4 regions of the Virgibacillus sp. JSM 102003 genome follow, and region 3 is predicted to be linked to each of the others. Evidence: riboswitches for the same ligand, from Rfam matches in the RefSeq annotation. Region 3 holds a riboswitch; each other region holds the start of a gene.

Region 1 (7,767 bases), on a different contig from region 3:
AAATGAAATTAAACCTCCGCCCCGCTTCATTTGCTTTTGACGAATCGGATAATCCGGATGACTTTCATCATTCGGATATAAAACACGTGCAACCTTAGGATGATTACGCAATTTTTCAAATATCTTTTCGGCATTATCACAATGGCGGTCAATCCTGATTGGCAGTGTCTTAAGCCCTCTTAGTAACAACCACGCATCCAGTGGTGACATTATCCCACCGATATCTTTTAAGGTTGTCATTGCAACTTCATCCAAAAAGTCTTTTTTTCCAACGGCAAGCCCTGCTACTACATCTCCATGGCCACCAATATATTTTGTTGCACTATGGAGTACAACATCACACCCTAACTCAAGTGGTCGTTGTAAATATGGTGATGAAAATGTATTATCGACAACTACCGGAATCCCTTTTTCATGTGCCACTTCAGCAACCATTTCAAGATCAATTAACTTCATTGTCGGATTGATTGGCGTTTCGACATAAATACATGTCGTTTCCGGCTTTATTAATGAACGAATTTCCTCTTTTGTTTCCATTGCTGAAAAATCATGTGAAATATTATATTTCTTTTCCATCATTGCAAGTAACCCAAATGTACAGCCATACAGTCCTGATGAACACAACACATGGTCATTTGCCTTTGTCAATGCAATCAAAACAGCAGATACAGCTGCCATTCCTGATCCAAAAGCAAGCCCCCGTTCGCCGTTCTCCAAAGCTGCAATTCTTTCTTCTAATACACTTACAGTCGGATTGCCCAATCTTGAGTAAATATAACCCTCTTCCTCACCCGCAAAGCGTCGTTCTCCTTGCTCTGCTGTCTCGAATGTGTAAGTTGATGTCTGAAACAAAGGTGTTGCAAGGCTGCCCAGCATGTCCTTGGAGTCGTACCCTTCATGAATAACCGATGTTTCAAAGTGTTTATGTTTTTTTGCCATTAGTAAGTCCCCCCAAATAAATAATCTTGTAATCTCATATACTACTATCATATTGTATTTGCCAGCTTTTTGAAAGCGTTTACTAAGAAAATGTTAAAAGCAGAGTTATTGCTTTTTTCAGAAAGAAAATCTAGAATTGGTTTACTTAGTTTAGTAGTATGCATGTCGCTTGATTCAGTAGTGTTACTCGGAATCTGGACACATCGCAGAAATGAGGTTTTAAAATGAATCAGGACAATAAGATTGGAATTATATATGCAGCAGGCGCCTATTTATTATGGGGTTTTCTTCCTGCTTATTGGAAACTGATAGACCGGGTTCCACCTGATGAAATATTAGCACATCGTATATTATGGTCATTTATTTTTATGATTATAGTGGTTATAGTTGTGCAAAAATGGAACCTCTTCCTGAAAGAATGCAAAATTATTTTAAACGACAGAAAAAAATTGACCGGGATTACATTCGCATCAATTGCCATTAGCATCAATTGGCTTACCTTTATATGGGCGGTTAACAATGAACATGTAATTCAGGCAAGCCTTGGTTATTACATAAATCCGCTTGTAAGTATTTTATTAGGGATGATTGTGCTAAAAGAAACCCTGACACGTGGACAGATGCTATCATTTCTGCTGGCTGCAATCGGTGTGATTAATCTGACAATCAGTTATGGTGTCTTTCCGTGGGTATCACTGTTGCTGGCATTTAGTTTTGCAATTTACGGATTGCTCAAAAAAACGGTAGATGTCGGTGCAATGTTCGGTTTAACCATCGAGACAATGATTGTAACTCCTATTGCACTTATTTATCTTCTATCTGTTCCTGGCAGTTCATTAGCTGTTGATTCAATGGTTACAAGTTTTGGGTTATTACTGTTTGGTGCTGGTGTTGTTACTGCGATTCCGCTGTTATTGTTTGCAAGCGGGGCGAAAAAAATTCCCTTATCAATGGTAGGGTTCCTGCAGTATATTGCACCGACTATCATGCTTATATTAGGTGTATTTGTATATCAGGAAACTTTTTCTCTGGCGCACTTTATATCGTTCGCACTAATCTGGATAGCACTCTTTATTTACATGTCTTCTGCACATCGCAGCTCAGGTCGGCTTAGAGAGAAAAATTAGAATTAATTTTCAGAATTCACTTGACGTACAATCATTCCTGCATATATAATGTTCAATAACTTTAGAAACCTTGGCTTATCGCCAAGCCTTAGTTGCACTTATGCAGTAAGAAAGGATTTATACTTTCTTAACTGCCAATAAAGTTACATCTCTTATCGAGAGTGGTGGAGGGAATAGGCCCTGTGAAACCCGGCAACCTTAAAAGCGTTTCGAATGCTTAGTAAGGTGCTAAATCCTACAGGTCAAGCATGATCTGGAAGATAAGGGGAGGATCGTTACATATTACGCCCTCTTCTTAGGAAGAGGGCTTTTTATTATCTCCTCTCCCTCCAGAAAACAGTAAAATCTAAAGGAGGAATTTATCATGTCAAATTTTCATCTTCACAACCAGGAAACACAGTTACTTCACGGAGGTCAAGAACCAGATCCAACAACCGGATCACGTGCGGTACCTATCTATCAAACTACTTCCTACGTTTTTCGGGACACCGAACATGCACAAAATCTTTTCGGACTGCAAGAACCAGGTAATATTTATACACGAATCATGAATCCGACAGTTGATGCATTCGAACAGCGAATCGCATTACTGGAAGATGGTGTGGCCGCAGTTGCAACTTCCTCTGGAATGTCCGCCATTACATTGGCCATCTTGAATCTTGCAAGCAGTGGTGATGAGATTATTGCTGACAGCAACCTATACGGTGGAACGTATAATCTGTTCGCTAACACGCTCCCTCGTTACGGAATCGACGTAAAATTTGTTGATGGAACCGATCCAGAGAGTATTCGTACTGCAATTACCGATAAAACGAAAGCTATTTTCGGAGAGATTATTACAAATCCAAGTCTAAATGTGCTGGACGTTGAAAAAATTGCAGGAATTGCCCATGACAACGGAGTTCCATTAATCATTGACAATACATTTGCGACTCCTTACAATACGAAGCCACTGACATGGGGAGCAGATATTGTTGTACATTCAGCTACTAAGTGGATCGGCGGTCATGGTACAACTATTGGCGGCGTTGTCGTTGATGGTGGCAGGTTCAATTGGGGAAATGGTAAATTCCCAGTCTTTACTGAACCTGACGAGAGTTACAACGGCCTTCGCTATGTCGATATTGGGCCAGCAGCATTCGCAACCAAACTGCGCGTACAGCTGCTGCGTGATATAGGCGCCTGCCTAAGTCCGCAGAATGCATTCCTGTTTTTACAAGGTCTGGAAACATTGCACTTACGCGTTGAGCGCCATAACAAAAACGCCGAAGAAGTTGCAGCATATTTACAGAAACACCCAGCAGTCGAGTGGGTTAATTATCCTGGGTTACGAGATCATCCATCACATGAATTAGCCAATAAATATTTACAGAATGGCTATGGATCGATCATAACGTTTGGGATAAAGGGTGGCCGTGATGCAGGCAGGAAGTTGATTGACGGTGTTACACTCTGGTCACATGTTGCCAATGTCGGTGATGCGAAGTCGTTAATCATCCACCCAGCATCAACTACACACCAGCAATTAGGCGAAGAAGACCTGGTTAAAAGTGGTGTTACAAAAGAGTTAGTCAGACTTTCTATTGGACTTGAATCAACCAATGATATATTAGTTGATTTAGACCAGGCAATTGCTAATGCTACCGGTGAAGCAAAAACATTCCAGGCAACAGAGGAAGATGCAGTCAAATGGCTCTTATCTTCACCTTTTGACCGTAAAGACGGTGGTATTCGCCAAAAGGCAGTTGCAGTTAGCGGGCTGGAAGATCAAACGAGTTCTTTTTATAAAAGTACGAAACAATTACAGCAGTTAGGATTCCAAATTGTACCGATTAGTTCGTCGGAAAAGGAAATATTAAATGAACAAACATATGAGAAGTTAGATAATGTGCCACTTGAGATTGATGCCGTTCTGTCCTATGACAAAACGCTAGCACCAGAAACTATTGAGCAATTTATTAATAAGAACGGTAAAATTCTTTGGGTTGAAAATCCAAAAAATACAGATGAAACAGTGAAACACGCAAAAGCTGCCGGAATTTCTGTTATTACAGATAAAAACATTTACCAGGAAGCGGTTCGTATTCGAGGGAATGGCTCTGGAAGTGTGCTTGTAGAAGCTTAAGTATAAAAAATAGGGGGATCTGCGGTTCGTAATTTAAATTAAGGGAGGGTTTAGGAGATGAAACCGATAAATGTTGCGTTAATCGGGCTTGGAACTGTTGGCTGTGGTGTCTATCAAACACTGCACATTCACCGGCAACGGCTCGAAAAACTAGTCGGAGCCCCCATCAACATTTCGACAATTATTATTGAGCATCCTGAAAAACATCAGAAAATTGCAGCCAAGACAAACGTTTCAACAGATGTTAATACTGTTTTAAATAACCCTGAAATCGATGTTGTCTTTGAAGCAATTGTTGGATTAGAACCAGCTTTTTCGTTGCTAAAAAGATGTATCCAATCAAAAAAACATGTCATCACTTCTAATAAGGAAATGTTTGCAACTCACGGGGAAGAACTAAAAAGACTTGCCTCTCAGTATAATGTTCAAATTGGATATGATGCAACAACAGCTGGTGGCATACCGATTATCCAGACTATCCAACAGCTGTTAAAAGCAAATCAGATCCAATATGTGCAAGCAATTTTAAATGGTACTACGAATTTTATCCTATCAGCAATGCGGGAAAAGAATATAACATTCTCTACTGCATTAGATGAGGCGCAAAACTGGGGTTATGCCGAAGCAGATCCAGGAAATGACATTGATGGCTTTGATGCATTTTATAAATTAATGATTCTTAGCGATCTTATTTTTGAAAAACAACCAGATATAGAGCATGTTAAACGTGTTGGCATACGTAATACGACAGAAGAATTCATTCAAGAATTACAAACGGAAGGTAAACGATTAAAGCATATTGCAAAGATAGGCTATGATGCTGCAGGGAACCTCACTGCGAGCGTTGAACCAGAAGCTGTTTCAAAAGAACATCCATTATTTGCTGTTGAAGGCGTAAACAACGCTGTTCATATTAAAGGCGATATTGTTGGTGACTTAACGTTCACAGGTCCAGGTGCAGGGTCCTTCCCTACCGCAAGTGCCATGATCGAGGATTTTTGTATTTTATTTAAAAAAGAACAAGCTGCAACGGCTATCCCAAAAGCGCAAGCACCCGTTTAGCAATGTACGGACTGTGCTCAGCACTTCGGGTGGGTCGGCGTTGCAGCGCAAAGCGGCGGTGTTAGTCATCTCCCATTTCCCATATGAGATAAAGGGAACACGGTAAACGTTAGTTGCCCCACAGGACGTGGTAGTTATAGTCGAGCATCCCTCATCTCTTATCGTAAAGGGGTGAAGGAAATCCACTTATCGCTGGGCGCTGAAAGTTAAAATAAATTCGTCTTCTAATGAAGGCGAATTTTTTTCGTTTAAACATATGATGTACAGGGAATTATTTTTAATTAGGCAAATTGTAATACAATCGAAATATGATTTACTGATACTTGCCAAATAAAACGGGTACATATATAGTAATGAACGTGATATGTACTAAGACAAATTATCATTTCAATATATATAGGTAGAATATTTTCAGTATAGGTGTGAGATTCGTGAAAAGAAGATACATTTTTATTATTTTGGGTATACTGCTTGTAGGTTTAGCTATTATTATGTTTTTAAATCAGCCTGAACCAAAAATAAATAAATCAAAAGATAATAATTCACAGGAAGAGACACAGCAGGAAACCAAGTCAGATAAAGAAAAAGATACAGAAAACAGTCAGCCAGAAAAAGAAACAAAAGAACCAGTCACGCAGTTCGGGGAAATAATAAGCGATGTTCTTCAAGGTACAATTGACTTTTTCACAAATAAAGAAGCACATGTTACAGCCATTGGGGATTCATTAACACAAGGCGTCGGTGATAAAGTTGTAGATGGCGGGTACGTTGGAATCCTTGATAATACCATTAATAAAAACAATCAATTGGTAACATTTGAGAACTATGGTAAACGCGGGAATCGATCCAGCCAGCTATTAAAGCGACTTGAACAGCCAGAAATAGTACAATCGATTGAAGAAGCTGATATCGTATTGATCACCATAGGTGCAAATGATATTATGCAAGTCGTCAAAGAAAACTTTTCAGACTTGACGATAAAAGATTTTTCCCAGGAACGGGTGGCATATAAGGAACGTTTGAAAAATATTTTTGAAAGAATAAAAGAATTAAACCCAGACGCTGATATATATCTATTAGGTTTCTACAACCCCTTTGAAAAATATTTTAAAGACCTCGAAGAACTTGGTATGATTGTTGAAAATTGGAACAACGCAGGTAAGAATGTTGCAGATCAATATGACAATGTGACATATATACCAACCGTTGATTTATTTAAGGACACAGAAAAAGATTTATTCGCAGACGATAACTTTCACCCTAACCATCAGGGCTATCAGCGAATTGCCAAACGTGTATTGGAACACATAACAGACTAGGAGGTGAGTAATTTGGCGGAACATAAAAAGCCAAAAAATAGATGGAAACGATTTTTTTTAATTCTACTAGGTTTAAATGTTGTGATATTCATATGTATCATAGCGCTTATTTTTTGGCCTGTTTCCGGCACAGAAACACCTACCAATGATAAGTATAATGCCCAGCAAAGTTCTGAGTTCGTCGTCCGTACAACAAAAAAGAACTTAAATGAGTTAGTTAACGCATATACCGATAAGCTTCTGAAAGGTACAAACCATCATTACAAAGTGTCGTTGGAAGAAGATGTCCATTTGATAGGAGAACTTCCTGTATTTTCGTCAACAGTGCCACTATCTGTTCACTTTGAACCCTTTGTTCAGGAAAATGGTGACGTTATTTTAGAACAGAAGTCTATCTCAATTGGTTTACTTGAACTTCCTAATCAAAAAATTATGGAGTATATGAAAAAATACTTACCAATGCCAAAATGGGTTACCGTTAATCCCAAAGATGAAGAGATTTACCTTGCCGTGACAGATATGGAGATTAGAAGTAATTTTCAGGTTAGTGTCGAGCATATTGACCTAGAAGCAAACAATCTAGCATTTAAAATTAAAGTTCCGTATAGATCACTAGGAATCGAAACGGAAGAGTAAGAGAATAGCCGGGTGAAATGTTAGGGAAGACTCCGATTCAGTCTTCCCGGCGATTAATCAGTCTTCAGCAACTTCCCGAAAAGTCAATAAGAATCAATCTTTAATCCTTATAAACCTCGCTCATTTGGTTAATCTTTTCTTTCATTTTATCAACAAGGTGGTCTGGTGATAGAACTTTCGCTTTGTTTCCCCATGTAAGGATCCAATTGATTAGTCCATCCGACAGCTTGACCTTGGTCGTCAGCATAAAGTGATCTTCGTCTATTTCTTTAATATCCGCTTCTTGTCCAAAACGATCCAATACAACATTAACCATACTATTATGGAAGCGTATTTTCATCCACATTTCTTCTCCGGCAAACATGTGAAAGCTTTGATTTACGTACTCCTGAAGATTGAATTCACTTTTTGTAAAGGGCGTTTCACTCACCCCAATATGGCGGATACGATCCAATCGATAGTGCCTTAATTCATTTGTATCCTGAAACCGCCCTATTAGGTAATAATAGTCACTCTGCCAAATCAAAGCATATGGTTCTACATGATAGATATCCCCATT
Region 2 (7,767 bases), on a different contig from region 3:
CTTAATTGCCAAGAAAAAAACCGCTCTCGAAAAATCGAGAACGGTTGTCAGCATGTGCTGGCAATGTTTTTCCTTCATATATTAAAATCCTTTTGGGATGAGGAAACTATAGTTATACAGATCGGTATAAAGGACCTGCTTCCTTAATATCGGTACTTGCTAATTTAAATTTCTTAAAGTTTTCATGAAATTTCGTTGCAAGTGCTTTTGCTTCCATATCATACGCTGCTTTATCTTCCCAGGTCTTCTTTGGTACAAGTACTTCATCAGGTACTCCAGGTACATGCATTGGAATTTTAAGTCCAAAAACATCATCGTGGGTTGTTTCAACTGTATTGAGTTCACCTTCCAACGCAGCGTGTATCATTGCTCTTGTGTATGACAGTTTCATACGTTTTCCAATTCCATAGGATCCACCAGTCCAACCGGTGTTAACCAAAAATACATTAGCGTTATAATGGTCTATTTTGTCGCCAAGCATTTTTGCATATGTTGATGGAGCTAATGGGAGAAACGGGGAGCCAAAACAAGCTGAAAATGTTGCTTGTGGCTCTGTTACGCCACGTTCTGTTCCAGCCAGTTTGCTCGTGTATCCACTTAAAAAGTGATACATCGCCTGTTCTTTTGTTAACTTGCTTATTGGCGGTAATGTCCCAGATGCATCAGCTGTTAGAAAAATTATTGTGTTAGGGTGACCAGCAATACTTGGTGAAGTAATATTATCAATATTTTCAAGTGGATATGCTGCTCTTGTGTTTTCAGTTAATGATGTGTTGTCATAATCAGGAATGCATGAATCCTCTTCAAGAATCACATTTTCAAGTACGGAACCAAAACGGATGGCATTGTAAATTTGTGGTTCTTTATCCTGAGAAAGGTTGATACATTTTGCGTAGCAGCCACCTTCAATGTTGAAAACACCATTTGGACTCCAACCATGTTCATCATCGCCAATTAAACGGCGGTATGGATCAGCAGATAATGTAGTTTTACCTGTTCCGGATAGACCGAAGAACAATGCAACATCACCTTCCTGGCCAACATTCGCTGAGCAGTGCATGGATAAAATGTCACGTTGCGGCAATAGGTAGTTCATTATCGAGAAAATGGATTTCTTGATTTCACCAGCATACTCAGTACCACCAATTAGAATGATTCGTTTTTTAAACGATATCAGGATAAACGTTTCAGAATTTGTCCCATCCACCTCTGGATCTGCCTTGTATGTAGGAGCAGACACAACAGTGAATTCGGATTGATGGGTCTTTAATTCTTCATCTGTCGGCGTAATGAATAATTGGCGAGCGAATAAATTATGCCATGCATATTCGTTTATAACCTCAATCGGCAGGCGGTATTTTTCATCAGCACCAGCATATCCTTTGAATTGAAAAAGCTCTTCCTTGTTCTTCAAATAGGTGATAACCTTTTCATAAAGTCTTTCGAATGATTCTTCATCTATTGCTTGATTCACTGGACCCCAATCAATAATTTCTTCACAACTATCGTCACGTACAATGAATTTGTCTTTGGGAGAACGGCCAGTATATTCACCGGTAGTTGCACAAACAGCTCCAGTTGCAGTCAGAGTACCTTCTTTACGTGATAAAATCTTTTCAACCAACTTAGGTACAGCAAGGTTTTTTTGTAAATTATTGTGCGAAAGTAAATCTTTTATAAATAGTGATTGTTCCACCGTCTTCATTTGTAATACCTACCTTTTTGATGGATTTGTATGGAAAGGCGATAACGTTCAATTATCTGATTATCTAAATCTGATTATTAGTATAACACATTAATTAAAATAGTCCATACTAATAACATGATTATTTATATGAATTTTTAGTGGCAATCGTGTATATAACCAGAAATAGTTGACATCACAAGGCTATTTCGATACGATAATTGTCGAACGGACACTCTCTTATTCAGAGTTGGTGGAGGGACAGACCCTATGAAGCCCGGCAACCGTCACATTAGTGAAAAGGTGCTAATCTGGTGCAAGGATATATCCTTGAACAATAAGAGCGAAAGGCCACAATTCCTTTCCTCATGAATGCAGGAAAGGTTTTTTGTTTACAGTGAAGATAGTTTAAATTCTTGCTGTATTAGCCTGGTTTTCTAACTAAAACATATTTTAAAGCTGAGCATATACTGAAAAGATAGAGTTCCGTACCATAAGCTTAGGGGAGGATTTAGCCATATGGCTTCGAATCGTCGGTTATTTACATCTGAATCTGTAACGGAAGGACATCCAGATAAAATTTGTGACCAGATATCAGATGCAATTTTAGATGAAATTTTATCAAGTGATCCTAATGCACGTGTTGCATGTGAAACAACTGTGACAACAGGATTAGTCTTAGTGTCAGGAGAGATTACTACTTCTACATATGTAGATATTCCTGCTATTGTACGTCAAACAATTAAAGATATCGGGTATACACGGGCAAAATTCGGTTTTGATGCTGATACCTGTGCAGTACTCACAGCAATCGATGAACAATCTGCAGATATTGCTGGTGGAGTGGACAATGCTTTAGAATCTCGTCAAGGTAAAATGAGTGATGAGGAAATCGCTTCAATTGGAGCGGGTGACCAAGGGCTTATGTTTGGTTTTGCCTGTAATGAAACAGAGGAATTAATGCCTTTAGCAATTTCACTGGCACATAAATTGGCAAAACGGTTAGCAGATGCGCGTAAAGAGAATATATTGGATTACCTTCGTCCCGATGGCAAGACACAGGTGACTGTTGAGTATGATGAACATGATAATCCTGTAAAAGTAGATACGATTGTTATTTCAACGCAGCATCATCAGGATATGGCTTCAGAACAAATAGAGAAAGATTTGATTGAACATGTAATTCGTCCCGTTGTACCAGCGAATCTGCTGGACGAAACAACAAAATATTTCATTAACCCGACAGGTCGCTTTGTTATTGGTGGTCCACAAGGGGATGCAGGCTTGACAGGCCGTAAAATAATTGTCGACACATATGGAGGCTATGCACGCCATGGCGGAGGTGCTTTCAGTGGGAAGGACTCCACTAAGGTAGATCGTTCCGGCGCATATGCAGCTCGTTATGTAGCCAAAAACATTGTAGCAGCGGACCTTGCTAAAACGTGCGAGGTACAAGTAGCATACGCAATCGGTGTTGCTGAACCGGTATCCATCGCAATTGATACATTTGGAACCGGTGCTGTAAGTGAAGAGGCTTTGGTTGCGGCGGTACGCAAATTATTTGATTTGCGCCCAGCTGGTATTATTCGAATGCTTGATTTACAGCGCCCAATATTTAGAAACACTGCAGCATACGGGCATTTTGGCAGAACAGACATACTTTTCCCTTGGGAAAAAACAGATAAAGTAGAAGAATTACAAGCTTTAGTAAAAAAATAATAGGTATTGCTCATGTTAACGGATCATTTCGGGAGAGTAGAGTAGTATTTTGGGGTGCAAATCGTATAGCGTTTGGCACCCCTTTTTTGAAGATATAATAATGTTTATTGAGTTTTATTCCCTTAAATACCATTGTACATTATATGCGTGCAATCAATAGCGGAATGAGGGACCGATAAAATTTTCGTGGCGGATCCCCGTTCCGCTAAATGGGTGAAAAGCCGTCCCAAAGGGTATGAAACGGATCCTCATTCCGTTAATTGCTCAAAAATAATGAAAAATGAGGGTGTAAAGTACAAATAGCGGAACGAGGATTACATAACGAGCTTCAAACAGTTGATTTAAAGGAAATAACGGAATGAGGATCCGACAAATTAGAAAAACCGATTCCGGTTACACTAAATGTACTAAGGCAATACAATGTGAAAGGTACTTCGTTCAACAAGGATAGTAAATTATTCCATCAAAATCTTTTAGGATTTAATTTGAGTAGTTCAGTTTTGGAGTACAAACAATAAAAATGTAGTAGTAAATGAGCGTTGAATTGCATAGCAATTTGAGGCTCATTTTTCATTGCTATATCAACGTTTTCTTGTATTTTGAGTGGTTATTTACATAGGAAAATGCAACCCGATTTGCAAACCCACAATAATTATTGAAGACTTGCAAAATCACGTTATTGGAAAATGCTAATTCTTCTTCATCAACGAACTCTCCCGTTTATGAAATAGGTGGACTATTGCTCAACTTTTCTTTCCTTTTTAATTTGGTTTAGAGATATCATCAAACCAGTTAATCCAGCAGCAAGGGAAGGCGGGATGCTCCATGCAAGATAGCTCCATTGCCCCGTAAACAAAGATATGAAGAGAAAAATAATTGGAAAACCTATTAACACAAATAAAGAAACAAAAAGTGCAATTTTATTATTTTTCATAGCTATAACCTCCGTAAATATTTCAGAAAGCATTCAACTGAACCAGTTACTTGAATATTGTTTCGTTAATTTATTTTACCACATAAATCTAATTATCCTAAAATTCACTTAATTATTTCTATAATTTACATTACAAATAGCCTTACATTTTAAATAACATTTTCATATGAAAAAAGTAGTTCAATTAAGGGTACAAATTACATTTTTGTACTCCAAAACTGAACTACTTAGATTTAATTCAAAGCGTTTTTGTTTTGCCTCCAATACGAAACACGGTATTGCTCATACAATATCTTTTTTTATATGACGAAAACTTTTAATTGATTTCATTCGTATATATAGTAGGGATGTTTTGAAGGGAGTGTGTAAGTCATTGAATGAGAACGAATCCAAACTTATAAAAAAAATAAAGAAAGGTGATCAGCTAGCCTTTAAGCGTTTATATGAAAGACACGCGGACTACGCACTTCGAACCGCCTATTCGATTACGAAAGACAGAAGCGATGCGTCAGATATTGTTCAAGAGACGTTTATTAAAATTTACCGTAATATTGAAACTTTTGATGTGAAGAGACCATTTAAACCGTGGTTTTATCAAATATTAATAAATGAAAGCAGGAGTTATTTATCCAAAAGATCTAAACAGGCAGTCAATATTGAATCGGAACGGTTATTGGACCAGTTACACCGTAATGCCGAGAACGAGCGGCAATATGATGAGTTGGAACTAGGACTGGATGAACTAGATGATAAGGACCGAACGATCCTGACACTAAAGTATTTAAATGGCTTTACCGAGAAGGAAATTGCCAAAATGTTCGGTGCAAATGTAAATACGATAAAATCAAGACTTTACAAAGGCAGACAGCGGTTAAAGGTTGCGATGGGAGGGTTGAAGGATGAATGAAAAAGAGTTGGATAAAAAAATAGAAGAGAGACTAAAAATAGATACAAAATTGGCTTCGGAATTAAAGAATGAAACATGGAATAAAATTAATACAGAACTATTTCCTTCTCCAGGCTCCCATAAAAAGAAAGGGAAAAAAGGCATTATTTCCGGACTAACTGCTGCTGCAATCGTTGCAATTGCTGTTTTTGGCATGACAGATCCAGGTCAGGCAATGATACAAAATCTAAAGGATATGTTTGTTGAGGAGAAGGAGCAGGAGATTGAAATTGAAGGGCATAAGGAGGATACCGACGTACAGTTAGAAGCAAATGAAGAGCTCCGTTATGTTATCTATATAGATGACTCCCGCTATAAGATGGTTGAGGGAGATAAAAGTGATCGTATTGTACCTGAGCAGGAACTGGCAGACAAATATCCGGAAGTTTCTATGGAAATCATGCGTAAGGACGCGACAACTGAAGAGATGATCGAATCTATAAAGAAAACCTTGGCGGACAACAATATGGAACTGAGACAGGAAGAACAAGTTAAAGATCCTATTGATGGTGTTGTAATCAGGGGAATTGGTCCGGGTTATACAAATGAGGCAGGAAAAACAGGACAGCAGTGGGACACACCAATTCTAAAATATTATGTGACAAAGACAGAAAATGGTCAGGTGTTTGTGATTAAGCAAAGTTATTTCTTAGAGGCGGCTGAAGGTCATGGCGCAAGATTTGATTACATGCTGAAAAGTTTTGAAATTGTTGACTAACACCAATTCTGTCTAATAAATTTTGAGATGGAAATGCTTTTAATAACAACTACAAATAAGAAAAATTATACAATGCAAAGCTTATCAAATAATTTTTACAAGAAAGTAGGTTAAACAATGTGTGGCTTTATCGGTATACTACGAAATAATCCAGGCAAACCAAACGATGTATATAAAAATCTATTTAGAGATCAAAATAATATTATGTCTCATAGAGGCCCCGATGATGAAGGTTATTTTCACGATGACTTCGTTTCTTTTGGTTTTCGTAGGTTAAGTATAATTGATATAGAATACGGGGCGCAGCCTTTAAGTTATGATGATGAAAAAATGTGGCTTGTTTTCAACGGTGAGATTTACAATTACGTGGAATTAAAGAACGACTTACAGGCTGAGGGATATGAATTCACAACAGAGTCTGATACGGAAGTGATAGCAGCATTATTTACCAAGCATAAGGAAGATGCATTTCAATTCCTCAGAGGCATGTTCTCCATTTTAATTTGGGACAAAGAGCAGGAAACGTTTTACGGTGCCCGTGATCCGTTTGGTATTAAGCCGTTATTTTACCATGAGATGGAGGAGGGAACCGTATTTGCCTCTGAGAAGAAGAGTATTACATTATTAATGGAAAATGAAGAGGTTAATAATGAAGCATTACAGCATTACTTAAGTTTTCAGTTTGTACCTGAACCAATGACAATGACAGCAGGGATTAATAAGATTGAGCCTGGTCATTACTTTATTAAAAAACCTGGCAAACCAATAGCTTTCAAACGATTTTGGTCTGCTACTTTCAATCCGGTACTAATGGATAGAAATGGCTGGATAAAACGAATTCAGGAAGCAATGTATGACTCTGTCAGTAAGCATATGCGTAGTGATGTTCCAGTTGGTTCCTTTTTATCAGGAGGTATCGATTCAACGATAATTGTAGCGATGGCAAAACGAATTAATCCAAACATCAAGACGTTTTCTGTTGGTTTTGAACGTGATGGTTATTCGGAAATTGATGTTGCTAAAGAAACAGCGGACAAATTAAACGTTGAAAATATATCTTATATAATTTCACCAGAAGAGTATGTTGAAAAACTTCCAAAAATTATGTGGCATATGGATGACCCACTGGCAGATCCATCATGTGTACCGTTGTATTTCTTGGCTCGTGAAGCTAGCAAACATGTCACGGTTACCTTGTCAGGTGAAGGCGCAGATGAGCTATTTGGCGGGTACAATATTTATCGGGAGCCAGAATCATTAAAGATATTTAATTCTATTCCAACACCTGCCAAAAGTTTATTGGCGCGAGTAGCAGATGTTCTGCCTGAAGGTGTACGTGGAAAAAGCTTTCTGGAACGTGGCACCACACCTCTATGCGAACGGTACATTGGAAATGCGAAAATGTTTGAGGATAAAGAAAAAGACCAGATTCTAAAAGTGTATAGTGAATATACATCTTATCAACAGATTACAGGTAAGTTGTATGACCGTGTGCGAGATTTTCCACTTGTGGACCAAATGCAATATGTTGATATTCATACGTGGATGCGTGGCGATATCCTATTAAAAGCTGATCGAATGACGATGGCCAATTCTCTAGAACTTCGAGTGCCATTCTTGGATAAGGAAGTATTCAAGGTAGCAAGTGAGCTCCCTGTTGCTATGAAAATTGCAAATGGCACAACGAAGAACATTTTGCGTGAGGCTTTTCGTGGTATTATTCCCGACCATGTAATTGATCGTAAAAAGCTTGGATTTCCAGTTCC
Region 3 (7,767 bases):
TAAATATGGTGAAAGGATATAAGGATAAGTCCACGCTAAGGCGTTGCTTCCAATAGAATCAAGAATAATTGCAGCAACACCATAGAATAGTCCGAATGCTGTAATTTCAATAATTCTCTTCTTATTAACTAACATCCACCAGATAATCGCGGGCAGTATACTAAGCATAACCAAGAACCACCATTTAGGTGTTAAGTATACATTCTGTTGCCAGTATTCTTTTAGTAAGTCGCTGAATTCCCTGTGGGCTTCAATTAATTGGGACAGCGAAATAGCATTTAATATTAATACGTTGAGAGGGACAAGATTTTGAATGATTAACCAAACCATTAACGTCACCACAATCCTGTTTTTACTATTGGCTTTTTTCGTATGTTTTGTTGCTGTTTAATCTTAGCAGTTGATATAAAATGCGACATAGTGAATTTGAGATGTGCAAGGCAATCGATTCGGCAATACACTTCGCTTTCCGTGGACTCCCCACGAGCCTCCTCGTTCGCCAAGACCGCTCACTGCGGGGCTCTTAGGCTCGTTTTCCACAGGAGTCTACGTGCATTGCCTGCGCTTAATGGCAAAATTAATATAAATGTGAGTGCGTTTCCTTGTATGACTAATCTATTCTTCTCGCTTAATTAGAAAACTATTCCAACCTGCGGAAAAATGCGAGACTCCTATGGGTCATCGGCTAAAAATACGGTCACGTCCTGTTCGTCGATGGAACAGTCTGAAGACCCTGCGTACTGAGCGCTTTTTGCTCGTGAGGAGGCTGAAGCGTTTCTCTAAGGTGCGCGTAGTGTATTTCTGAAGCAGTGTCATAGCAGTCATCTTATAAAAGATGGAAGCGAAACACGGTAAGTTAATTCGCATTTTATATCAAATACGTTATAATATACTACTTGTTAAAGCATAAATTTTTAGAAAACAGCCTTTATGTTAGTGTAACCAACAGCGGTGAATTAATGTGCTGGCGATTATTCATTGAAATATCGTAAAAACGCATATATACTTTATGTAATTGAATAGCTATCAAGAGTGACCGAGAGAACTGGCTCAATGACGTCACAGCAACCTGCAAAAGTAAGGTGCTCCCACCAGCAAAGCCCATGCTTTGAGTGATAAATCGGTAGAAAACCCCTTTATGCATCCAACGCATGAAGGGGTTTTTTAATATTATATAGGAAATTATAAAATTTAAAACCTGTGAATAATTGGACTTCCGAATCAGCCACGTCCAGATCCGACGTACAGGACGTACTAGTGCCGGTGACGCCACAGGACGTGGCGTTCTCACCGGCCAGCGCCTAGCGCCTAGTGGACTTCCCTCCCCGTGTCATCGATAAGTCAATATCGAATCGCTACGCTCTTCGTATTTCCTTTATCTCACACGGGTCAGTCCAGTCCATAACGGCGCTGAACAGGCGCTTGCGCTTTTGTTCTATAAAGGAGGAATTAAAAATGAAACATTTCATTATCGAAAATGGCAACGTAACATGGATGACGAAGGAGGAGTTTGATGAACTCCCGGGGCGTCATGTGTCAGAGGTGATAAAGGACATGACGCCAGAGGAATTAGAGAGATTCAAAAAGGAACGTTATGAGAAATTTGTTAAGCCTTTGATGGAGTATAATGTTGAGAGTATAGAAGGGAAGAGAGAATCCCTGAAATCTGACTGGAACCGTGAGTAAATGACTTTTAGTAGTGTGTGAACTCTTACGTCCTGTAAGGCTGCATATAGAGATTTTTCAAGCATTAGTTAAATAAGCTGAGTAGGGGCATATGTCTCCTGCTCAAACTAATCTACGCAAATAGTTCAGGAAATTGTTTTACTACTGCAGTTGATATGGCATCTGACATTGCTAAAGCTTGTTCTTCAATTTCATCATATATTTGAATATCTTTCTGGTAATCCATATTTATCATAAATACTGCTTCCTGTTTTGTTAAATCTAAGTGCTGATAAAACATATCTCTAACACCTTTCTCGGATAAATAAGGATTTACACTGCTCCAGAACCTGGCAATCTCATCTGCATTAGCGTACCATTTTTGCTCAGCAGTCATTGCTGCTTCTTGATCACCTGCTACTGCAGCTTTAACAAGATCCGCGGCAAATATGAGATGTTCTTTAATCAAATTAGCGTATATATCAGCTAGACGGTCACCATAGTAGGGTCTGATGGCATCACCCATGTCGGTAGCATTTTGCAGAAGACGTGCGATAACAAATTCCACATCTGGCAGATTAAAGGTCAAACTGATAATTGTCATTCTGGTCCAAGCCACATGCTCCTCCCACAGCTTACGATTATCACTTCTAAATTCGAATTCAGCCTGACTGATACAATCATCCTGCCTTAAAGCAGGAATAAGCAGGCGTTGACCCACCCGAAGATTGTACGGGTCCACTCCAGGGTTATTTTTGAAAATTTTTTCTGCTGGTGTACGGAATCGTTCAGCCAGTAGTCCGAGATGATCACCTGGCTGGATCGTATAATAAAATTCGCTATTCATGTTGGTTGGTCACTCCTCGTTTTGAATATCGTAACAGCCTATTCACAGAAAGAGGAATGGGTGCGTGTCATTGAAGCTTATTAATGGTATAATAATTCAGAAAATAATTATAAGAAGGGGAGTTACGGGAATGTTTAAAAAATTAGCATCAGATGCATTGGGCTTATCCGATATTGGCAGGATAATTGGCCCTGAGGACTATGATAAGACAGATGCGGATGATTACGTTCGACACGAAGATGATGAAAAAATTTACTTCTTGATTAAGACAAAAGCAGATGAGTATTGCTTCACTAACCTGGCACTAATTCATGTAAATGGTGAAAATGCTGCTTCTTCTAAACGAACACTAAATCGTTATCCATACTCACAATACAAGATTTCAGATGTATCCCTTGAGACAGCAGGAAAAATCGATCTGGATATCGAAATCAAATTTACGTTAGGAAAAGAACCACTAAGTATTGATGTCCATAAAGACGAAATTGATAAATTAAAAGATTTATATAAGGCCCTGTTATTTATTGCTGAAACAACTCATGAAAATGCTATTATTACAGAGATGGCCGGAGAAAGCTTAGATAAAGCTGTAACAGTACTTCAAAATTCAAGAACATCTGAAACGAAACTTGCAGAACAATATAAAGAGTTGACGGAGTTTGGATTCGATTGGTTGAAATCCGTTCGTGAAGAATATCATGAGAAAGACTTTGGTGACGTTTTTGAGAAGTATATTAATAATTAGATTAAAGGCTGGATGGTGCAGAGCACTGTTCAGTCTTTTCTCTGTTTCGATAAACTTAACAATTTTGGCTTGAATGAGAGTGCAAGTCAAAAGGAACGCAATAAAACAAAATGAGCGACCACCGTAATGGCAGTCGCTCATAACCCCTTTTTAGCTTCCTGTTTCCCGATATCCAGTATTTGCTTTCACTTTTACTTCAGCGTATCGTTTCGCGCTTGCGTCTTTAGAAAATACAGTACCAAGGTAGCCTCCAAGGAATCCTAGTGGAACTGAAACAAGTGCAGGATTTGAAATAGGGAAGATAGGATCCCCGACAAATAATGCTGCACCTTCTACCGGTGAAAACACACTTGGGCTCATGGACACAAGGATCAGCGCTGAGAACAAACCGGTTAACATTGCTGTGACGGCCCCCGTTGTATTGAATTTCTTCCAGTATACCGTATAAAGAATGACTGGAAGGTTTGCACTTGCTGCAATACAGAAGGCTAGCGAAACAAGGAATGCCACATTTAAATATTGAGCAAACAATGCTAGGATAATTGCAAGTACAGATACTGCCAGAGAAGCATAACGTGCTGCTCGCATTTGCTGCAGGTCAGATGCTTTTCCTTTTTTGATAATTTGTCCATATAAATCATGGGCAAATGCTGATGCACCTGATAGAACCAGACCAGCAACTACTGCAAGAATTGTCGCAAAGGCAACTGCAGATATGAAAGCGAAAAGGATTTCACCGCCCAATGCTTCTGCCAGTAATGGTGCTGCCATGTTTCCGCCAGGGTTTGCTGCAAGAATATCTGATTCACCAACAAATGCAGCTGCTCCAAACCCAAGGAATAAAGTCAGTACATAAAAAATACCGATCACCCATGTTGCAGTAATAACAGAACTTCGTGCAGTTTTAGCATCTTTAACCGTAAAGAAGCGCATAAGTATATGTGGTAATCCAGCCGTTCCAAGTACTAATGCAATCATTAGGGAAATGGTTCCCAATGGATTAGTATACTTTAGACCAGGCTTTAAATAATCTGCTCCATGACTTGTAACCGTTTTAACATCATTGAACATATCGACAATGTTAAAGTTAAACTTTAATAAAACAAGGAACGAAATAATGACCATCCCAGCCATAAGAAGAACGGCTTTTACGATTTGAACCCAACTGGTGGCGATCATTCCGCCAAACAATACATAAATGGTCATCATCACACCAACGATCAAAACAGCTATCCAATAGGGGATGTCAAATAAAAGCTGAATAAGGGCTCCTGCTCCGACAAGTTGTGCAATCATATAGAAGATAGAGATTGTTATCGTATTAAGTGCAGCAGCTCCCCTGACTTTCTTCTCATCGAACCGTGCTTTTAGCATATCAGCAAGTGTATATTTTCCAAGATTTCGAAGCGGTTCTGCCACTAAAAACAGAACAACCAAATAGGCAATAAGGAATCCGATACTATAAAAGAATCCATCAAAGCCATATAATGCAATTGCGCCGGCAATTCCAAGGAAGGAGGCAGCCGATAAATAGTCTCCTGCTATTGCAACCCCATTTTGCCATCCTTTGAGTCCGCCACCAGCTGTGTAGAAGTCAGTAGTTGACTGGGTTTGTTTAGCGGCATAATACGTAATAATGAGAGTTAGTATGACAATAGCAAGAAAAAGAATTACGACAGTTGCATTCATCAGCCATTACCTCCTTTGTTGTTGATCTGTTCGTTAATGATTTCATCTGTTTGCCTGTCAAAGGATGCTGCCTTTTTAACATATAAAGTACATAGAACCCATGTCATAACAAATTGTGCAAAAGCAAATAGCCAAACCCATGAAATATCACCAATAGCGGGTGTATTCAGGAAGGTTGTATAGGACGTTAGAACGGGAAGTAAAAAATAAAAGACAAGAAAAAAGATAGTTAAAGGAATGATGAACTTTTTCCTGTCGTTCATGAGACGTTGAAACTTCTCACTCTGCTCTACTTTCACAAAATCGATTTTGCCATCTGTCTGATCATCTGCCTTATAGTCGCTTACATTACTCATAATCACACTCCTCATCTGTAAATAAAGAGGTTTCGGCAGCCATGTGGAAACCTCTCCTGATTTTGGTTATTATGTTCCAACGAACAGCGTGCCAACTGATGAACTGGCTTTAATCACCTCCGCATCTATCTGAAAGCGCTTACTAACCAGTATAAATGAATGGAGTATTTCAGAGAGTAAAATTGTGTCAATTGCATCTTTTTAAGTCTGAATAGTCTAATATCATTCATCAGTGGTTATTGTTTAAATACATCAAGAAGTACTTTTCTTGCCGAGCGACTAACAGGTAATGTCGTACCGTTTTTATCATTAAGCGTTACATTACTCGATCCATTAAACCATGGTGTAATCTCCCGGACATAATTTAAGTTCACTAAATAGCTTCGATGAGTCCGAAAGAATGATAGTCCGTGTAATTTTTCCTCCAATTCCTGTAATGTCATCCGGCTTTCGATCACTTCATCATTTGTATGGATTTCCAGCAACCGTTTGAAGGGAACTGCGTAATAGATGGAATCCGGTGACAAAACAACCATTCTTTCCCCGTCATCAACAAGTAATTTTGTTGCGGGGGAATTCACTTCAAGCTGGAATGGCTTGTCTTCGTTCATATCCATTTTCGCTATTTGTTTCCGGACCCGCTTCATCGTCTTTTGAAAGCGTGTGTCATCATAAGGCTTTAACAAATAATCGACAGCTTCAATTTCAAACGCGTCAATGGCATATTCGTCGTATGCGGTTGTAAAGATGAATAATGGCGGTTTAATATAGGAGAGCTCTTTGATCCGCTTTGCAGCCTCAACACCATCTATCCCCGGCATCTGAACATCCAGAAAAATTACGTCAGGTTCATGCTCCACGTACAAATCTATTAATTGCTGACCGTTCTCTGCACTTGGATATGTAATAACATCCTGCTCTTTCTTTAGAAGGTCGATAAGTTCCTCCCGGGTAAATTGTTCATCCTCAGCAATCAAAGCGTGGATATTTTTCATAAAAAGTACCTCCTTTTATCATTAATTTTCATACGGAATTTTAAAGTAAACTTCACTTCCACTGGAAGGTAAGTTACGGATATGTAAACGTGCTGATTCCCCCAGTAAACGGATTAATCGCTGGTTGACATTGTATAACCCTGCGCCCCCGTCCTCATTTGCTGATAACGACTCATCACCCGCCAGGTTTAAAGTATCCTGAGGAAAGCCACAGCCATTGTCACGGACCGTAACTTGGATGCAGGTGTCTAACTTTTCGATTGTTACCTTAATGATTCCGTCTTTTGAAACATTTTTTAATCCATGCTGGACACTGTTCTCAACAAGTGGCTGAATCGTTGATGGTGGAATGAACACCTCTGAGATGCCATCCGTTTCTGAAAAAATAATCTGGAGCTGACTGGAGAAACGGGTTTGAACAATTTCAATATATGCTTTTACATGCTGGCATTCTTTTTCCAGATGTATGAGTGATGACGAAACAAGTCCGATATTAAACCGCATATAGTGTGCCAGGTTTACCGTAATATGCCGTGCCTTCTTTGGATCCTTCCGAAACAATGCCGCAATCAAATGAAGTGTATTAAATAGAAAGTGCGGATTAATCTGTGCTTGGAGATTTCTCAGTTCTGCATCACGTATATGTGTTTTCATCTTTTCCGTTGCAATCGTATTCAGCTGGTTGGATATTAACTGTCCCAATCCTTGTGCAAGCATTAGTTCTACCGGACGAATGTGTTGTGCTCTTCGAAAGTAAAATTTGATAAGGCCTGTTGCCTCATTTGCATCCATAATTGGAATGATGATGGCAGCTTCCAGTGGGCAATTTCTATGTTTACACTGAATTTCTGTACGTGATTGGGCAATCTGCATCTGTTTAGAATAAATTGCCTGGCGGGATAATCGGGTAATTATCTGATCTCCTGCCTGGTGATGATCTTCACCAAGCCCTTTGTGTGCGAGTACTTCCTTTTCATTCGTTACGGAGACTGCGGCTAATTTCAAACGATCATATAGTAAATTAGCTATTCCAGACGCCATATCATGTGAAGAATCTTTTTTTAAAAAAGGAAGCGCTTCTTCAGCGATTGTTAAAGCTTGTTTGGTTGCCAGTGCTGCCTCATTTTCCTGCTCACGCAGTACAATGCTGATCATAGCCGTGAATATTGCAATGGCAATACTGTTGGATAAAACAAGCGGCAGTCCAATTGTATTCACAATAGAGATCATTGTATCTGAATGCGGTTCAAAAATAAGCAGCAACTGCATTTGCAGAACTGGTGGAAATACACCGATAAATAAAGCCTTCCACGGGGAGATAACCCGTTCATTTGAAAAAAATTGGGCAGTTAATCCCGCAAGTAAACCTGTCAGTGGATTGACCAGACTATTTGCTAAAAAGCCGATGCCCCCAAGATAAAAAAGATGCGTGCCGGCAATCATTCCTGCCCCAAGGCCTACGATTGGTCC
Region 4 (7,767 bases), on a different contig from region 3:
ATTTTCTGCGTATTATCCAGAGAAGGAATTTGAAATGAAACAAGCATTACAATATGCAATCAATCCGGTAGGAAATGTATATGAGTTAATCATTTTTTTAGATGATATGGGAAATTGGCTGATAAGTGAATCCGAAAAATGGCTGCAGGTTCATAATCCTAAAAAGGTGAGTCATATGGAACTAAACTTTTAGAAAAGCCTAAACAGGTTAAGGAAGGAAAATACTAGGGGATTAATTATGATTGGTTGGCTTAATGTTGGCAGCCTCGCGCTTGGGCTAATTGCATGGATACTTCCAGCTATTAATCTCATGCAATATAAAAATCATGACCATAGGAATTGGGTAGTTCTTTCTGTGATGAGCATAAGTGCTTGTGCTATTTCGCTGAGTTTTCAGGTTTTTTATACCAATCATCTAGTGAAAATTGAGGATTGGTCTGCTCTTATGGACACAACAGGTGCTGTGGCTTTCGTCTCAGCAGTTCTTGTTATCGTTACTATTATATTAAATGCAATTACTCTGATTTTATATCGTGGCAAAATAGCTGAGTAGGATGTCAAATCGCAGTTTATAAGGTTGAAATAAGTAATTCATAATCAGGAAATGGAAAACCGTTATTATTAATTAACGGTCTTTTGTATTGGTAAGTAACACATCCTTTTAAAGAAAATTCTGTTTAATTGAAACCTTTTTCCTTATGCTTCGTAGGAAATAAGAGAAGGAGGGGGTATATGTGAAGAAGGTTATTGGCTTTTCATTATTATCTTCAATCGTTATTGGATTAATTATATGGGCTGCTAGTGTAATCATTTCATTTTCATATAGTGAGTGGAGTTTTTTAATTGGTCTGGGAATAACGATTATAATTTACTTTTTTAATAGTAGTGGAGGGGCATTATCAAAAGCTGCAACTTTTGAAGCAAGTGAATCAAGCTGGAAAATACAAGAAAGCGAAGAGATGAAAATAGATGTGGGTGTCGTATTTTATGGTTCACTTCTATACACAGTTTTTAGTTTGGTCTTGGTGGTTATTAAGTATTTTTAACAGCTACTATAAGTTAATAGTCCGAAAGAGGAGAACACGATTGAATCAAAAAGGGAGGGGGTTACGTTGTTAAAATATCTGGGCATTGGTGTAATCTTTACCATTATTGCCCTGGTTATCGGCGTTTTCACTGGTGACTGGAACTTATTTTTTAAACTTATAGCTGCATCTGCAGTTATTCCCTTAGTATTATCAGGTTTGTTAACAGGAGCTTTTGTTGATGGTGACAGAAACAGAGCTAATTATCATACCGGGACCAAAAAAGACAGACAGGACAAAAACAAATGGGTTACCAAATTACTAATAATTGGTGTCCCCAACTTTAGCTTATTAATCATTTTAATCATACTAGGTTTCTAGTCGACCACTGTAAGGTCGGCCGTTTTTTTATAATATGTGGGGTACATATGGAGGTTACTATGGTTAAGTCTTTGAAGGGGCAATTTATCATATCAATAGCAGTTGCGATAGGTTTTCTGATTACTTCATTTTCTTTTATTGAATTTAGTGGTGAAGGAATAACTCTGTTTAATAAGCGACTTTTTTATTTCGCTATGATTCTATCGGTTTTTAATGCAGGATTTTTGACACAAAAGTTTTTCCATAAGCATAAAAAATAATCCGTATACAGGCGTTTAACATGTAAGTAAAGGTTGAGGAGAGAGTTCTATGAGTAATTACTGGGTTGTTTCACCAGTTTGTCCGAAATGTAAGTCGAAAAATACATATGACATTAGCCAGGAATACAAGCATACGGATCCTGCACCATTACAGCCGATTACTATAGGTAATGCAAAATATCATTGCAAGGATTGCGGTCATGAATGGAAGAAGTACAGAGGGCGACAAGTTTATAATCGGATTCAGGTTATTGATATACAAAGTGGTGGGTATATGGATTATGGTTCTGGTCAAAGGTTGAGGATTGACCTTAGGAGCAGGCGAGTTCGAAAAGCGCTTATGTTCGGTGAGTTTAACGAATTTGATCAGATTGCCACAATAAGTGAGGAAAGTATTGAATGGCTGCTAACTGAATTGTATAAATGTGATTTTGTTAACTGGGCGGAGGAGTATAACCATAATGGTGTTTTGGACGGTTCCTATTGGCGGTTAACTGTCGAATATGATACACATTGTGAAATTAAGATTGGCAGTAACCATTATCCAAAAAAGTGGGCGAAGTTTTGTAAAGCTGTTTCGAAGGTTAGTGGGGAGGACTTTTATTAAATAGGCGCAATTTTTTTGGTAAAGAATGAGCGAGCAGCACGGAAACTCGAGCGAGGAGCACTGGAACTCGAGCGAGGAGCACTGGAACTCGAGCGAGGAGCACTGGAACTCGAGCGAGGAGCACGGAAACTCGAGCGAGGAGCATGGAAACTCGAGCGAGCAGCACGGAAACTCGAGCGAGGAGCACTGGAACTCGAGCGAGGAGCACTGGAACTCGAGCGAGGAGCACGGAAACTCGAGCGAGCAGCACGGAAACTCGAGCGAGCAGCACGGAAACTCGAGCGAGGAGCACTGGAACTCGAGCGAGGAGCACTGGAACTCGAGCGAGGAGCACTGGAACTCGAGCGAGGAGCACTGGAAACTCGAGCGAGCAGCACGGAAACTCGAGCGAGCAGCACTGGAACTCGAGCGAGCAGCACGGAAACTCGAGCGAGGAGCACGGAAACTCGAGCGAGGAGCACGGAAACTCGAGCGAGGAGCACGGAAACTCGAGCGAGCAGCACGGAAACTCGAGCGAGGAGCACGGAAACTCGAGCGAGGAGCACGGAAACTCGAGCGAGCAGCACGGAAACTCGAGCGAGCAGCACTGGAACTCGAGCGAGCAGCACCGGAACTCGAGCGAGCAGCACGGAAACTCGAGCGAGCAGCACCGGAACTCGAGCGAGGAGCACGGAAACACGAGCGAGGAGCACTGAAACTCGAGCGAGCAGTACTGGAACTCGAGCGAGGAGTACGGAAACTCGAGCGAGGAGTACGGAAACTCGAGCGAGGAGCACGGAAACTCGAGCGAGGAGCACGGAAACTCGAGCGAGCAGCACCGGAACTCGAGCGAGGAGCACGGAAACTCGAGCGAGCAGCACTGGAACTCGAGCGAGCAGTACTGGAACTCGAGCGAGCAGCACGGAAACTCGAGCGAGGAGCACGGAAACTCGAGCGAGGAGCACGGAAACACGAGCGAGCAGTACTGGAACTCGAGCGAGCAGCACTGGAACTCGAGCGAGCAGCACGGAAACTCGAGCGAGCAGCACAAATTTTATCCGACTACATGTGGATTCTTTACTTGTTGAGAAGCGGCTTGTAATGCATGATCCAGGTCTGCGATTAAGTCATCGACATGTTCAAGTCCGACTGAATACCGGAATAATCCATCGGTGATCCCTCGTTTTTCTCTTTCTTGCTTTGGCATTGCAGCATGAGACATTGTTGCCGGATACGACAGAATAGTTTCTACTGCTCCAAGACTTACAGCGAATACTGGCAGTCGAATTTGTTCGACAAATGTTTTCGCTATAACTGAACCTTCTATTTCGAATGAAAGGACTGCTCCTGAACCATTAGATTGTCTGTTGTGTAGGTCATGTCCTGGATGATTCGGTAATCCTGGATAAAATACGTTCTTAATTAATGGATGATTAGTTAAATAGGCAGCTATTTTCAGTGCTGATTCAGATGATTGCTTAAGCCGGGAGCCTAACGTTTTGATGCCTTGAATTAACAAATAGGAATCCTGAGCGCCTAGTATGGAGCCGAAGGAATTTTGAATAAAGGCCAATCTATCTCCAAGCTCTTCTGTGTTTGTAACAGCTAGACCTGCAATAATATCACTATGGCCAGACAAAAACTTGGTTGCACTATGGAGCACAATATCAACACCAAGGTTAATTGGCTTCTGGTAAAGTGGTGTCATGAAAGTGTTGTCGAGAAAAGTTAGGCAGTCATTCGCTTTGGCAATTTTAACAATACCCTTAATGTCAGTAATGTTTAAACATGGGTTTGACGGTGTTTCGATATAGATTACTTTTGTATTCGGTTTAATTGCATCGTTAACCTCAGTTAGGTTTGTCATATCTACAAACGTGTGATCAATTTTAAATTTGGTTAGTACTTCGGTTACAAATCGGTAAGTACCGCCGTACACATCCGATGATACTAGAACATGGTCACCAGCGGAAAGCAGCATAAAGGCTGACGAGATGGCAGACATTCCAGAAGCAAATGCTAAGCCGCGGGCACCTTCCTCTAATTGCGCTATTTTTTCTTCCAGCGCTTGTCTTGTCGGATTTCCTGAGCGGCTATAATCAAATGGTCCAAACGCATCAAAGGATTCCTGATGATAGGTTGATGACAGATAAATCGGCACATTCACTGCACCTGTTTTCTGTTCAACGTCCGAATTTGATGGAGCATGAATTAATTCTGTTTCTAATTGATTCTTGTTACTACTCATTTCTTGGCCTCCTCCTTTTTCAATGATGAGAGTACTTGATTCAAATCGGCAATCAGATCCTCCGCTTGTTCAATGCCAACAGAAAACCGTAATAACCGGTTATCGATTCCACGGAGTGTTCGTTCTTCTTCCGGTATCTCTGCATGGGTCTGTGTCGCAGGATACGTAATGAAACTTTCAACCCCGCCAAGGCTTTCTGCAAAAGTAATTAATTCAAGGTTTTCTAAAAAAGGTTCAACCCAATCTGCTTTCTTGAGGCGGAATGAAAGCATGCCGCCTTTACCCGGATACAATACGTCAGTAACTCCTGGTTCGTTTGCTAAATAATCAACTATTTTCCGTGCATTTTCATCGTGCTGCTTCATCCTTAGAGCAAGTGTTTTGAGGCCTCTAATAATAAGCCATGAATCAAATGGAGACAGGACTGCACCTGAAGCATTATGGATAGTTGCAAGTTTTTCGCAAATTGCCTCTCCTTTTGCAGCGACTAGACCTGCGAGAACATCATTGTGTCCGCCAATAAATTTTGTAGCACTATGAACGACGATATCAGCGCCTAGTTCGAGCGGCTGCTGGAAATAAGGAGTTAGGAATGTGTTGTCAACAATGAGTAACAGGTCGTGTTTCTGTGCTAGTGCTGCATATGCCGTGATATCGATTTCCTGCATTAACGGGTTTGTTGGGGTTTCAATGAATAATGCTCTCGTTTTTGGTGTAATTAATTTCTCTGTCACGGCAACATCCTCAAACTCTGAATAGGTTGTCTTTATATCATAGACATCATCGTAATGCTGAAGTAAACGGTATGTACCACCATAAATGTCCTCAGGAACAATGATTTCATCACCGGAACGGAAGAGGGAAAGAACTAACTGAATAGCTGCCATTCCGGAACTGCAGGCATAGCCGCTATCACCGGCTTCTAGTTTTGCAATCCCTTCTTCCAGGATAGCTCGCGTCGGATTTTTCGTACGCGTATAGTCGTAACCAGTGGATTTGCCAATTCCTTCATGCTGGAATGCAGTTGATAAATAGATCGGCGGATTAACTGCACCTGTTGTTTTATCACTATTATTGCCAAGTTGTGCTAAGTTGGTTTGGATACTTTTATCTGACATAGTAATCATCCTTTTCATGAAAAAAATTAGGGACCCTCCAGATAAGAAGAAGGTCCCTAATAGCGCAAACAATCTTCTCATCTTCAGGTAACGTGTTACCTTTTGGATTTAGCACCGGACCAGTTATGGCGGGTTGCTGAGACATCACAGGGCCAATCCCTCCGTCTCTCTTGATAAGAAATATATGTGATTTTTATTTACTTGATTTTTCTTACTTTAATACAAACGATTGGATAATGCAATAGAAAATTATAATTTATTTGGTTTGTCCAGCTATTTCTGTTTTTCTTTTAGAAAGATATCATGAAGTAATTAAATACATATTTTCGAAAATAGAGAAGGAATTTTTATATGAAAATAGAATAATTAACACGGAGGTGTAGAGACAATGACTGACCAATATGCTGTAGAAATTGATGCAGTGATTGAGTACATCCGTGAAAATATCCAAGAGCCCCTGCCCCTTTCTCATTTGGCTAAATACGTAGCTTATAGCCCGTATCATTTTTCCCGTATATTTAAGCAAAAAACAGGTCTTCCGCCACATTATTATGTTTCTTCCCTCCGTCTGCAAAGGGCAAAAGATTTACTGTTACGTACGAATTTAAGTGTTCGTGATATAGGAATGGAGGTTGGACAACAAAGCTTGGGAACCTTTACAACTAGATTTACGGAACGGGTAGGTGTAACACCTGCTGAATTTCGGAATTCAACGGTTCATGCAGACTATCGATTAAGCAGGTTAAAGAGGCTAAATGATTGGACTGACAGCTTACTATTAACCTCAAATACACACGTAAAGGTCGAGGGGACCGTTCATGCGGATGCTCCTTTTGAAGGGGTTATTTTAATTGGCTTATTTGCAAAACCAATTCCAGAAGGGCTTCCTTTATATGGGACGCTACTTTCTTCATTGGGTACTTTTTGTTTTACTGGGGTCAAACCTGGCACGTATTACTTAATGGCTACATCTGTATCCTGGGAAATGCAGGCAAGGGATATACTGCTCCCGTACTCAACATTACGCGCCAGATTAAAGGCACCGATAATTGTTAAGAGACACACAATTGTTCCGCATCAACATGTGACACTTCGTGAACCACAACTTGATGATCCACCGATCCTAGTGTCGATCCCTCTCTTAATGAATAATTTTCTGAATCGAGTATTAAAGAATTAGCAATCTCTTAATCTTAACTAGGATTTTATAAGGAGGAGTGCAATGACAAAACAAATACTATTCATTCATAGTGCTGGACCACAAGGGGAGCACGAAGGAAGCTTTGATTTAATAGTGTATTTGCAAGATAATCTAAATGCAGAATATAATTTGATAATTCCTGAAATGCCTAATCCGGAAAACCCGGAATATACAAGATGGAAGGAGCGGCTTAGCAAAGAGTTTGCGTCATTAGAAGGTGAAGTTATTTTGATCGGGCATTCTTTGGGTGGATCGGTATTACTAAAATATCTATCTGAAGAAGATTGCCATCTTAAGATATCCAGTTTACATAGTGTTGCAGCACCTTACTGGGGTAAAAATGGTTTTTGGGAGAGTGAAGAATTTGCGCTGTCTGAAAATTTTGCTGCAAAGCTTCCTCCAATATCACAAGTGTTTTTTTACCATAGTCGCGACGATGAAGTAGTTTCATTCGATCATTTTAAGGAATATACGGAAGAATTTTTAACAGCAGCTCCACGTGCAATTGAAAACAAGGGGCATTTATTTCATAGTGGATTGCCTGAACTTGTGAATGATATTAAAGGACTGTAGATTGTAAAATTAAGGGTAAATATAGATGGGATAATTTTTATTTTTGGTAGTTATGATTAAGTATAAGCGCTATTAAGACTTATCGCTATGATAAGTTTTATAAACCTACATAGTTGTTTATCGAATCTAGCGCCAGCGTAATGCAATTTGCAGTTTACAACAATCTGTATTTGCAACCTGTGATATAAGTATCAGCCGTAGTCCATCGGGGTTGTAATGAATATCAACTTCTGACTTAATACCTGTAGAGTGAATTAATCGCTCAACCTTTGCAGTATCAGCGACCTGTGCTGCATACATTAGTTCTGCATCAAATTCGTGTGATTCTGCAAGTTTATTAAGAACAATACTCGCGTCATCCATGAGCTTTTTCGT

Evidence for each region. A riboswitch is a leader RNA that binds a small molecule or an ion and turns the genes downstream of it on or off. The one in region 3 is predicted to bind S-adenosylmethionine.
Region 1: it holds a riboswitch for S-adenosylmethionine, as region 3 does, so the genes downstream of both, ACE1TG_RS19395 (PLP-dependent aspartate aminotransferase family protein) here and ACE1TG_RS17315 (hypothetical protein) in region 3, are expected to answer to the same signal.
Region 2: it holds a riboswitch for S-adenosylmethionine, as region 3 does, so the genes downstream of both, metK (methionine adenosyltransferase) here and ACE1TG_RS17315 (hypothetical protein) in region 3, are expected to answer to the same signal.
Region 4: it holds a riboswitch for S-adenosylmethionine, as region 3 does, so the genes downstream of both, ACE1TG_RS03050 (methionine biosynthesis PLP-dependent protein) here and ACE1TG_RS17315 (hypothetical protein) in region 3, are expected to answer to the same signal.

The regions. Positions count from the first base shown of each region.
Region 1 is NZ_JBHFQH010000027.1:14,948-22,714, reverse strand. It holds gene megL (methionine gamma-lyase) at 1-939, opposite strand, end outside; gene rarD (EamA family transporter RarD) at 1,164-2,066, shown strand; SAM riboswitch class I at 2,216-2,333, shown strand; gene ACE1TG_RS19395 (PLP-dependent aspartate aminotransferase family protein) at 2,431-4,191, shown strand; gene ACE1TG_RS19390 (homoserine dehydrogenase) at 4,249-5,253, shown strand; gene ACE1TG_RS19385 (SGNH/GDSL hydrolase family protein) at 5,685-6,572, shown strand; gene ACE1TG_RS19380 (YpmS family protein) at 6,576-7,208, shown strand; gene ACE1TG_RS19375 (helix-turn-helix transcriptional regulator) at 7,309-7,767, opposite strand, start outside.
Region 2 is NZ_JBHFQH010000014.1:8,515-16,281, reverse strand. It holds gene pckA (phosphoenolpyruvate carboxykinase (ATP)) at 113-1,705, opposite strand; SAM riboswitch class I at 1,922-2,028, shown strand; gene metK (methionine adenosyltransferase) at 2,204-3,403, shown strand; gene ACE1TG_RS14860 (hypothetical protein) at 4,140-4,337, opposite strand; gene ACE1TG_RS14855 (RNA polymerase sigma factor) at 4,711-5,244, shown strand; gene ACE1TG_RS14850 (hypothetical protein) at 5,237-6,001, shown strand; gene asnB (asparagine synthase (glutamine-hydrolyzing)) at 6,119-7,767, shown strand, end outside.
Region 3 is NZ_JBHFQH010000018.1:37,399-45,165, forward strand. It holds gene ACE1TG_RS17310 (CBO0543 family protein) at 1-330, opposite strand, end outside; SAM riboswitch class I at 1,021-1,122, shown strand; gene ACE1TG_RS17315 (hypothetical protein) at 1,456-1,686, shown strand; gene ACE1TG_RS17320 (LysM peptidoglycan-binding domain-containing protein) at 1,799-2,512, opposite strand; gene ACE1TG_RS17325 (PH domain-containing protein) at 2,643-3,257, shown strand; gene ACE1TG_RS17330 (solute symporter family protein) at 3,408-4,946, opposite strand; gene ACE1TG_RS17335 (DUF485 domain-containing protein) at 4,946-5,302, opposite strand; gene ACE1TG_RS17340 (LytR/AlgR family response regulator transcription factor) at 5,539-6,297, opposite strand; gene ACE1TG_RS17345 (LytS/YhcK type 5TM receptor domain-containing protein) at 6,319-7,767, opposite strand, start outside.
Region 4 is NZ_JBHFQH010000002.1:113,133-120,899, forward strand. It holds gene ACE1TG_RS03010 (nucleotidyltransferase) at 1-193, shown strand, start outside; gene ACE1TG_RS03015 (hypothetical protein) at 239-553, shown strand; gene ACE1TG_RS03020 (hypothetical protein) at 735-1,046, shown strand; gene ACE1TG_RS03025 (DUF5316 domain-containing protein) at 1,113-1,406, shown strand; gene ACE1TG_RS03030 (hypothetical protein) at 1,466-1,666, shown strand; gene ACE1TG_RS03035 (zinc ribbon domain-containing protein) at 1,716-2,273, shown strand; gene ACE1TG_RS03040 (coiled-coil domain-containing protein) at 2,299-3,354, shown strand; gene metC (cystathionine beta-lyase) at 3,307-4,500, opposite strand; gene ACE1TG_RS03050 (methionine biosynthesis PLP-dependent protein) at 4,497-5,618, opposite strand; SAM riboswitch class I at 5,693-5,798, opposite strand; gene ACE1TG_RS03055 (helix-turn-helix domain-containing protein) at 6,007-6,798, shown strand; gene ACE1TG_RS03060 (alpha/beta hydrolase) at 6,841-7,392, shown strand; gene ACE1TG_RS03065 (YuzC family spore coat inner layer protein) at 7,519-7,767, opposite strand, start outside.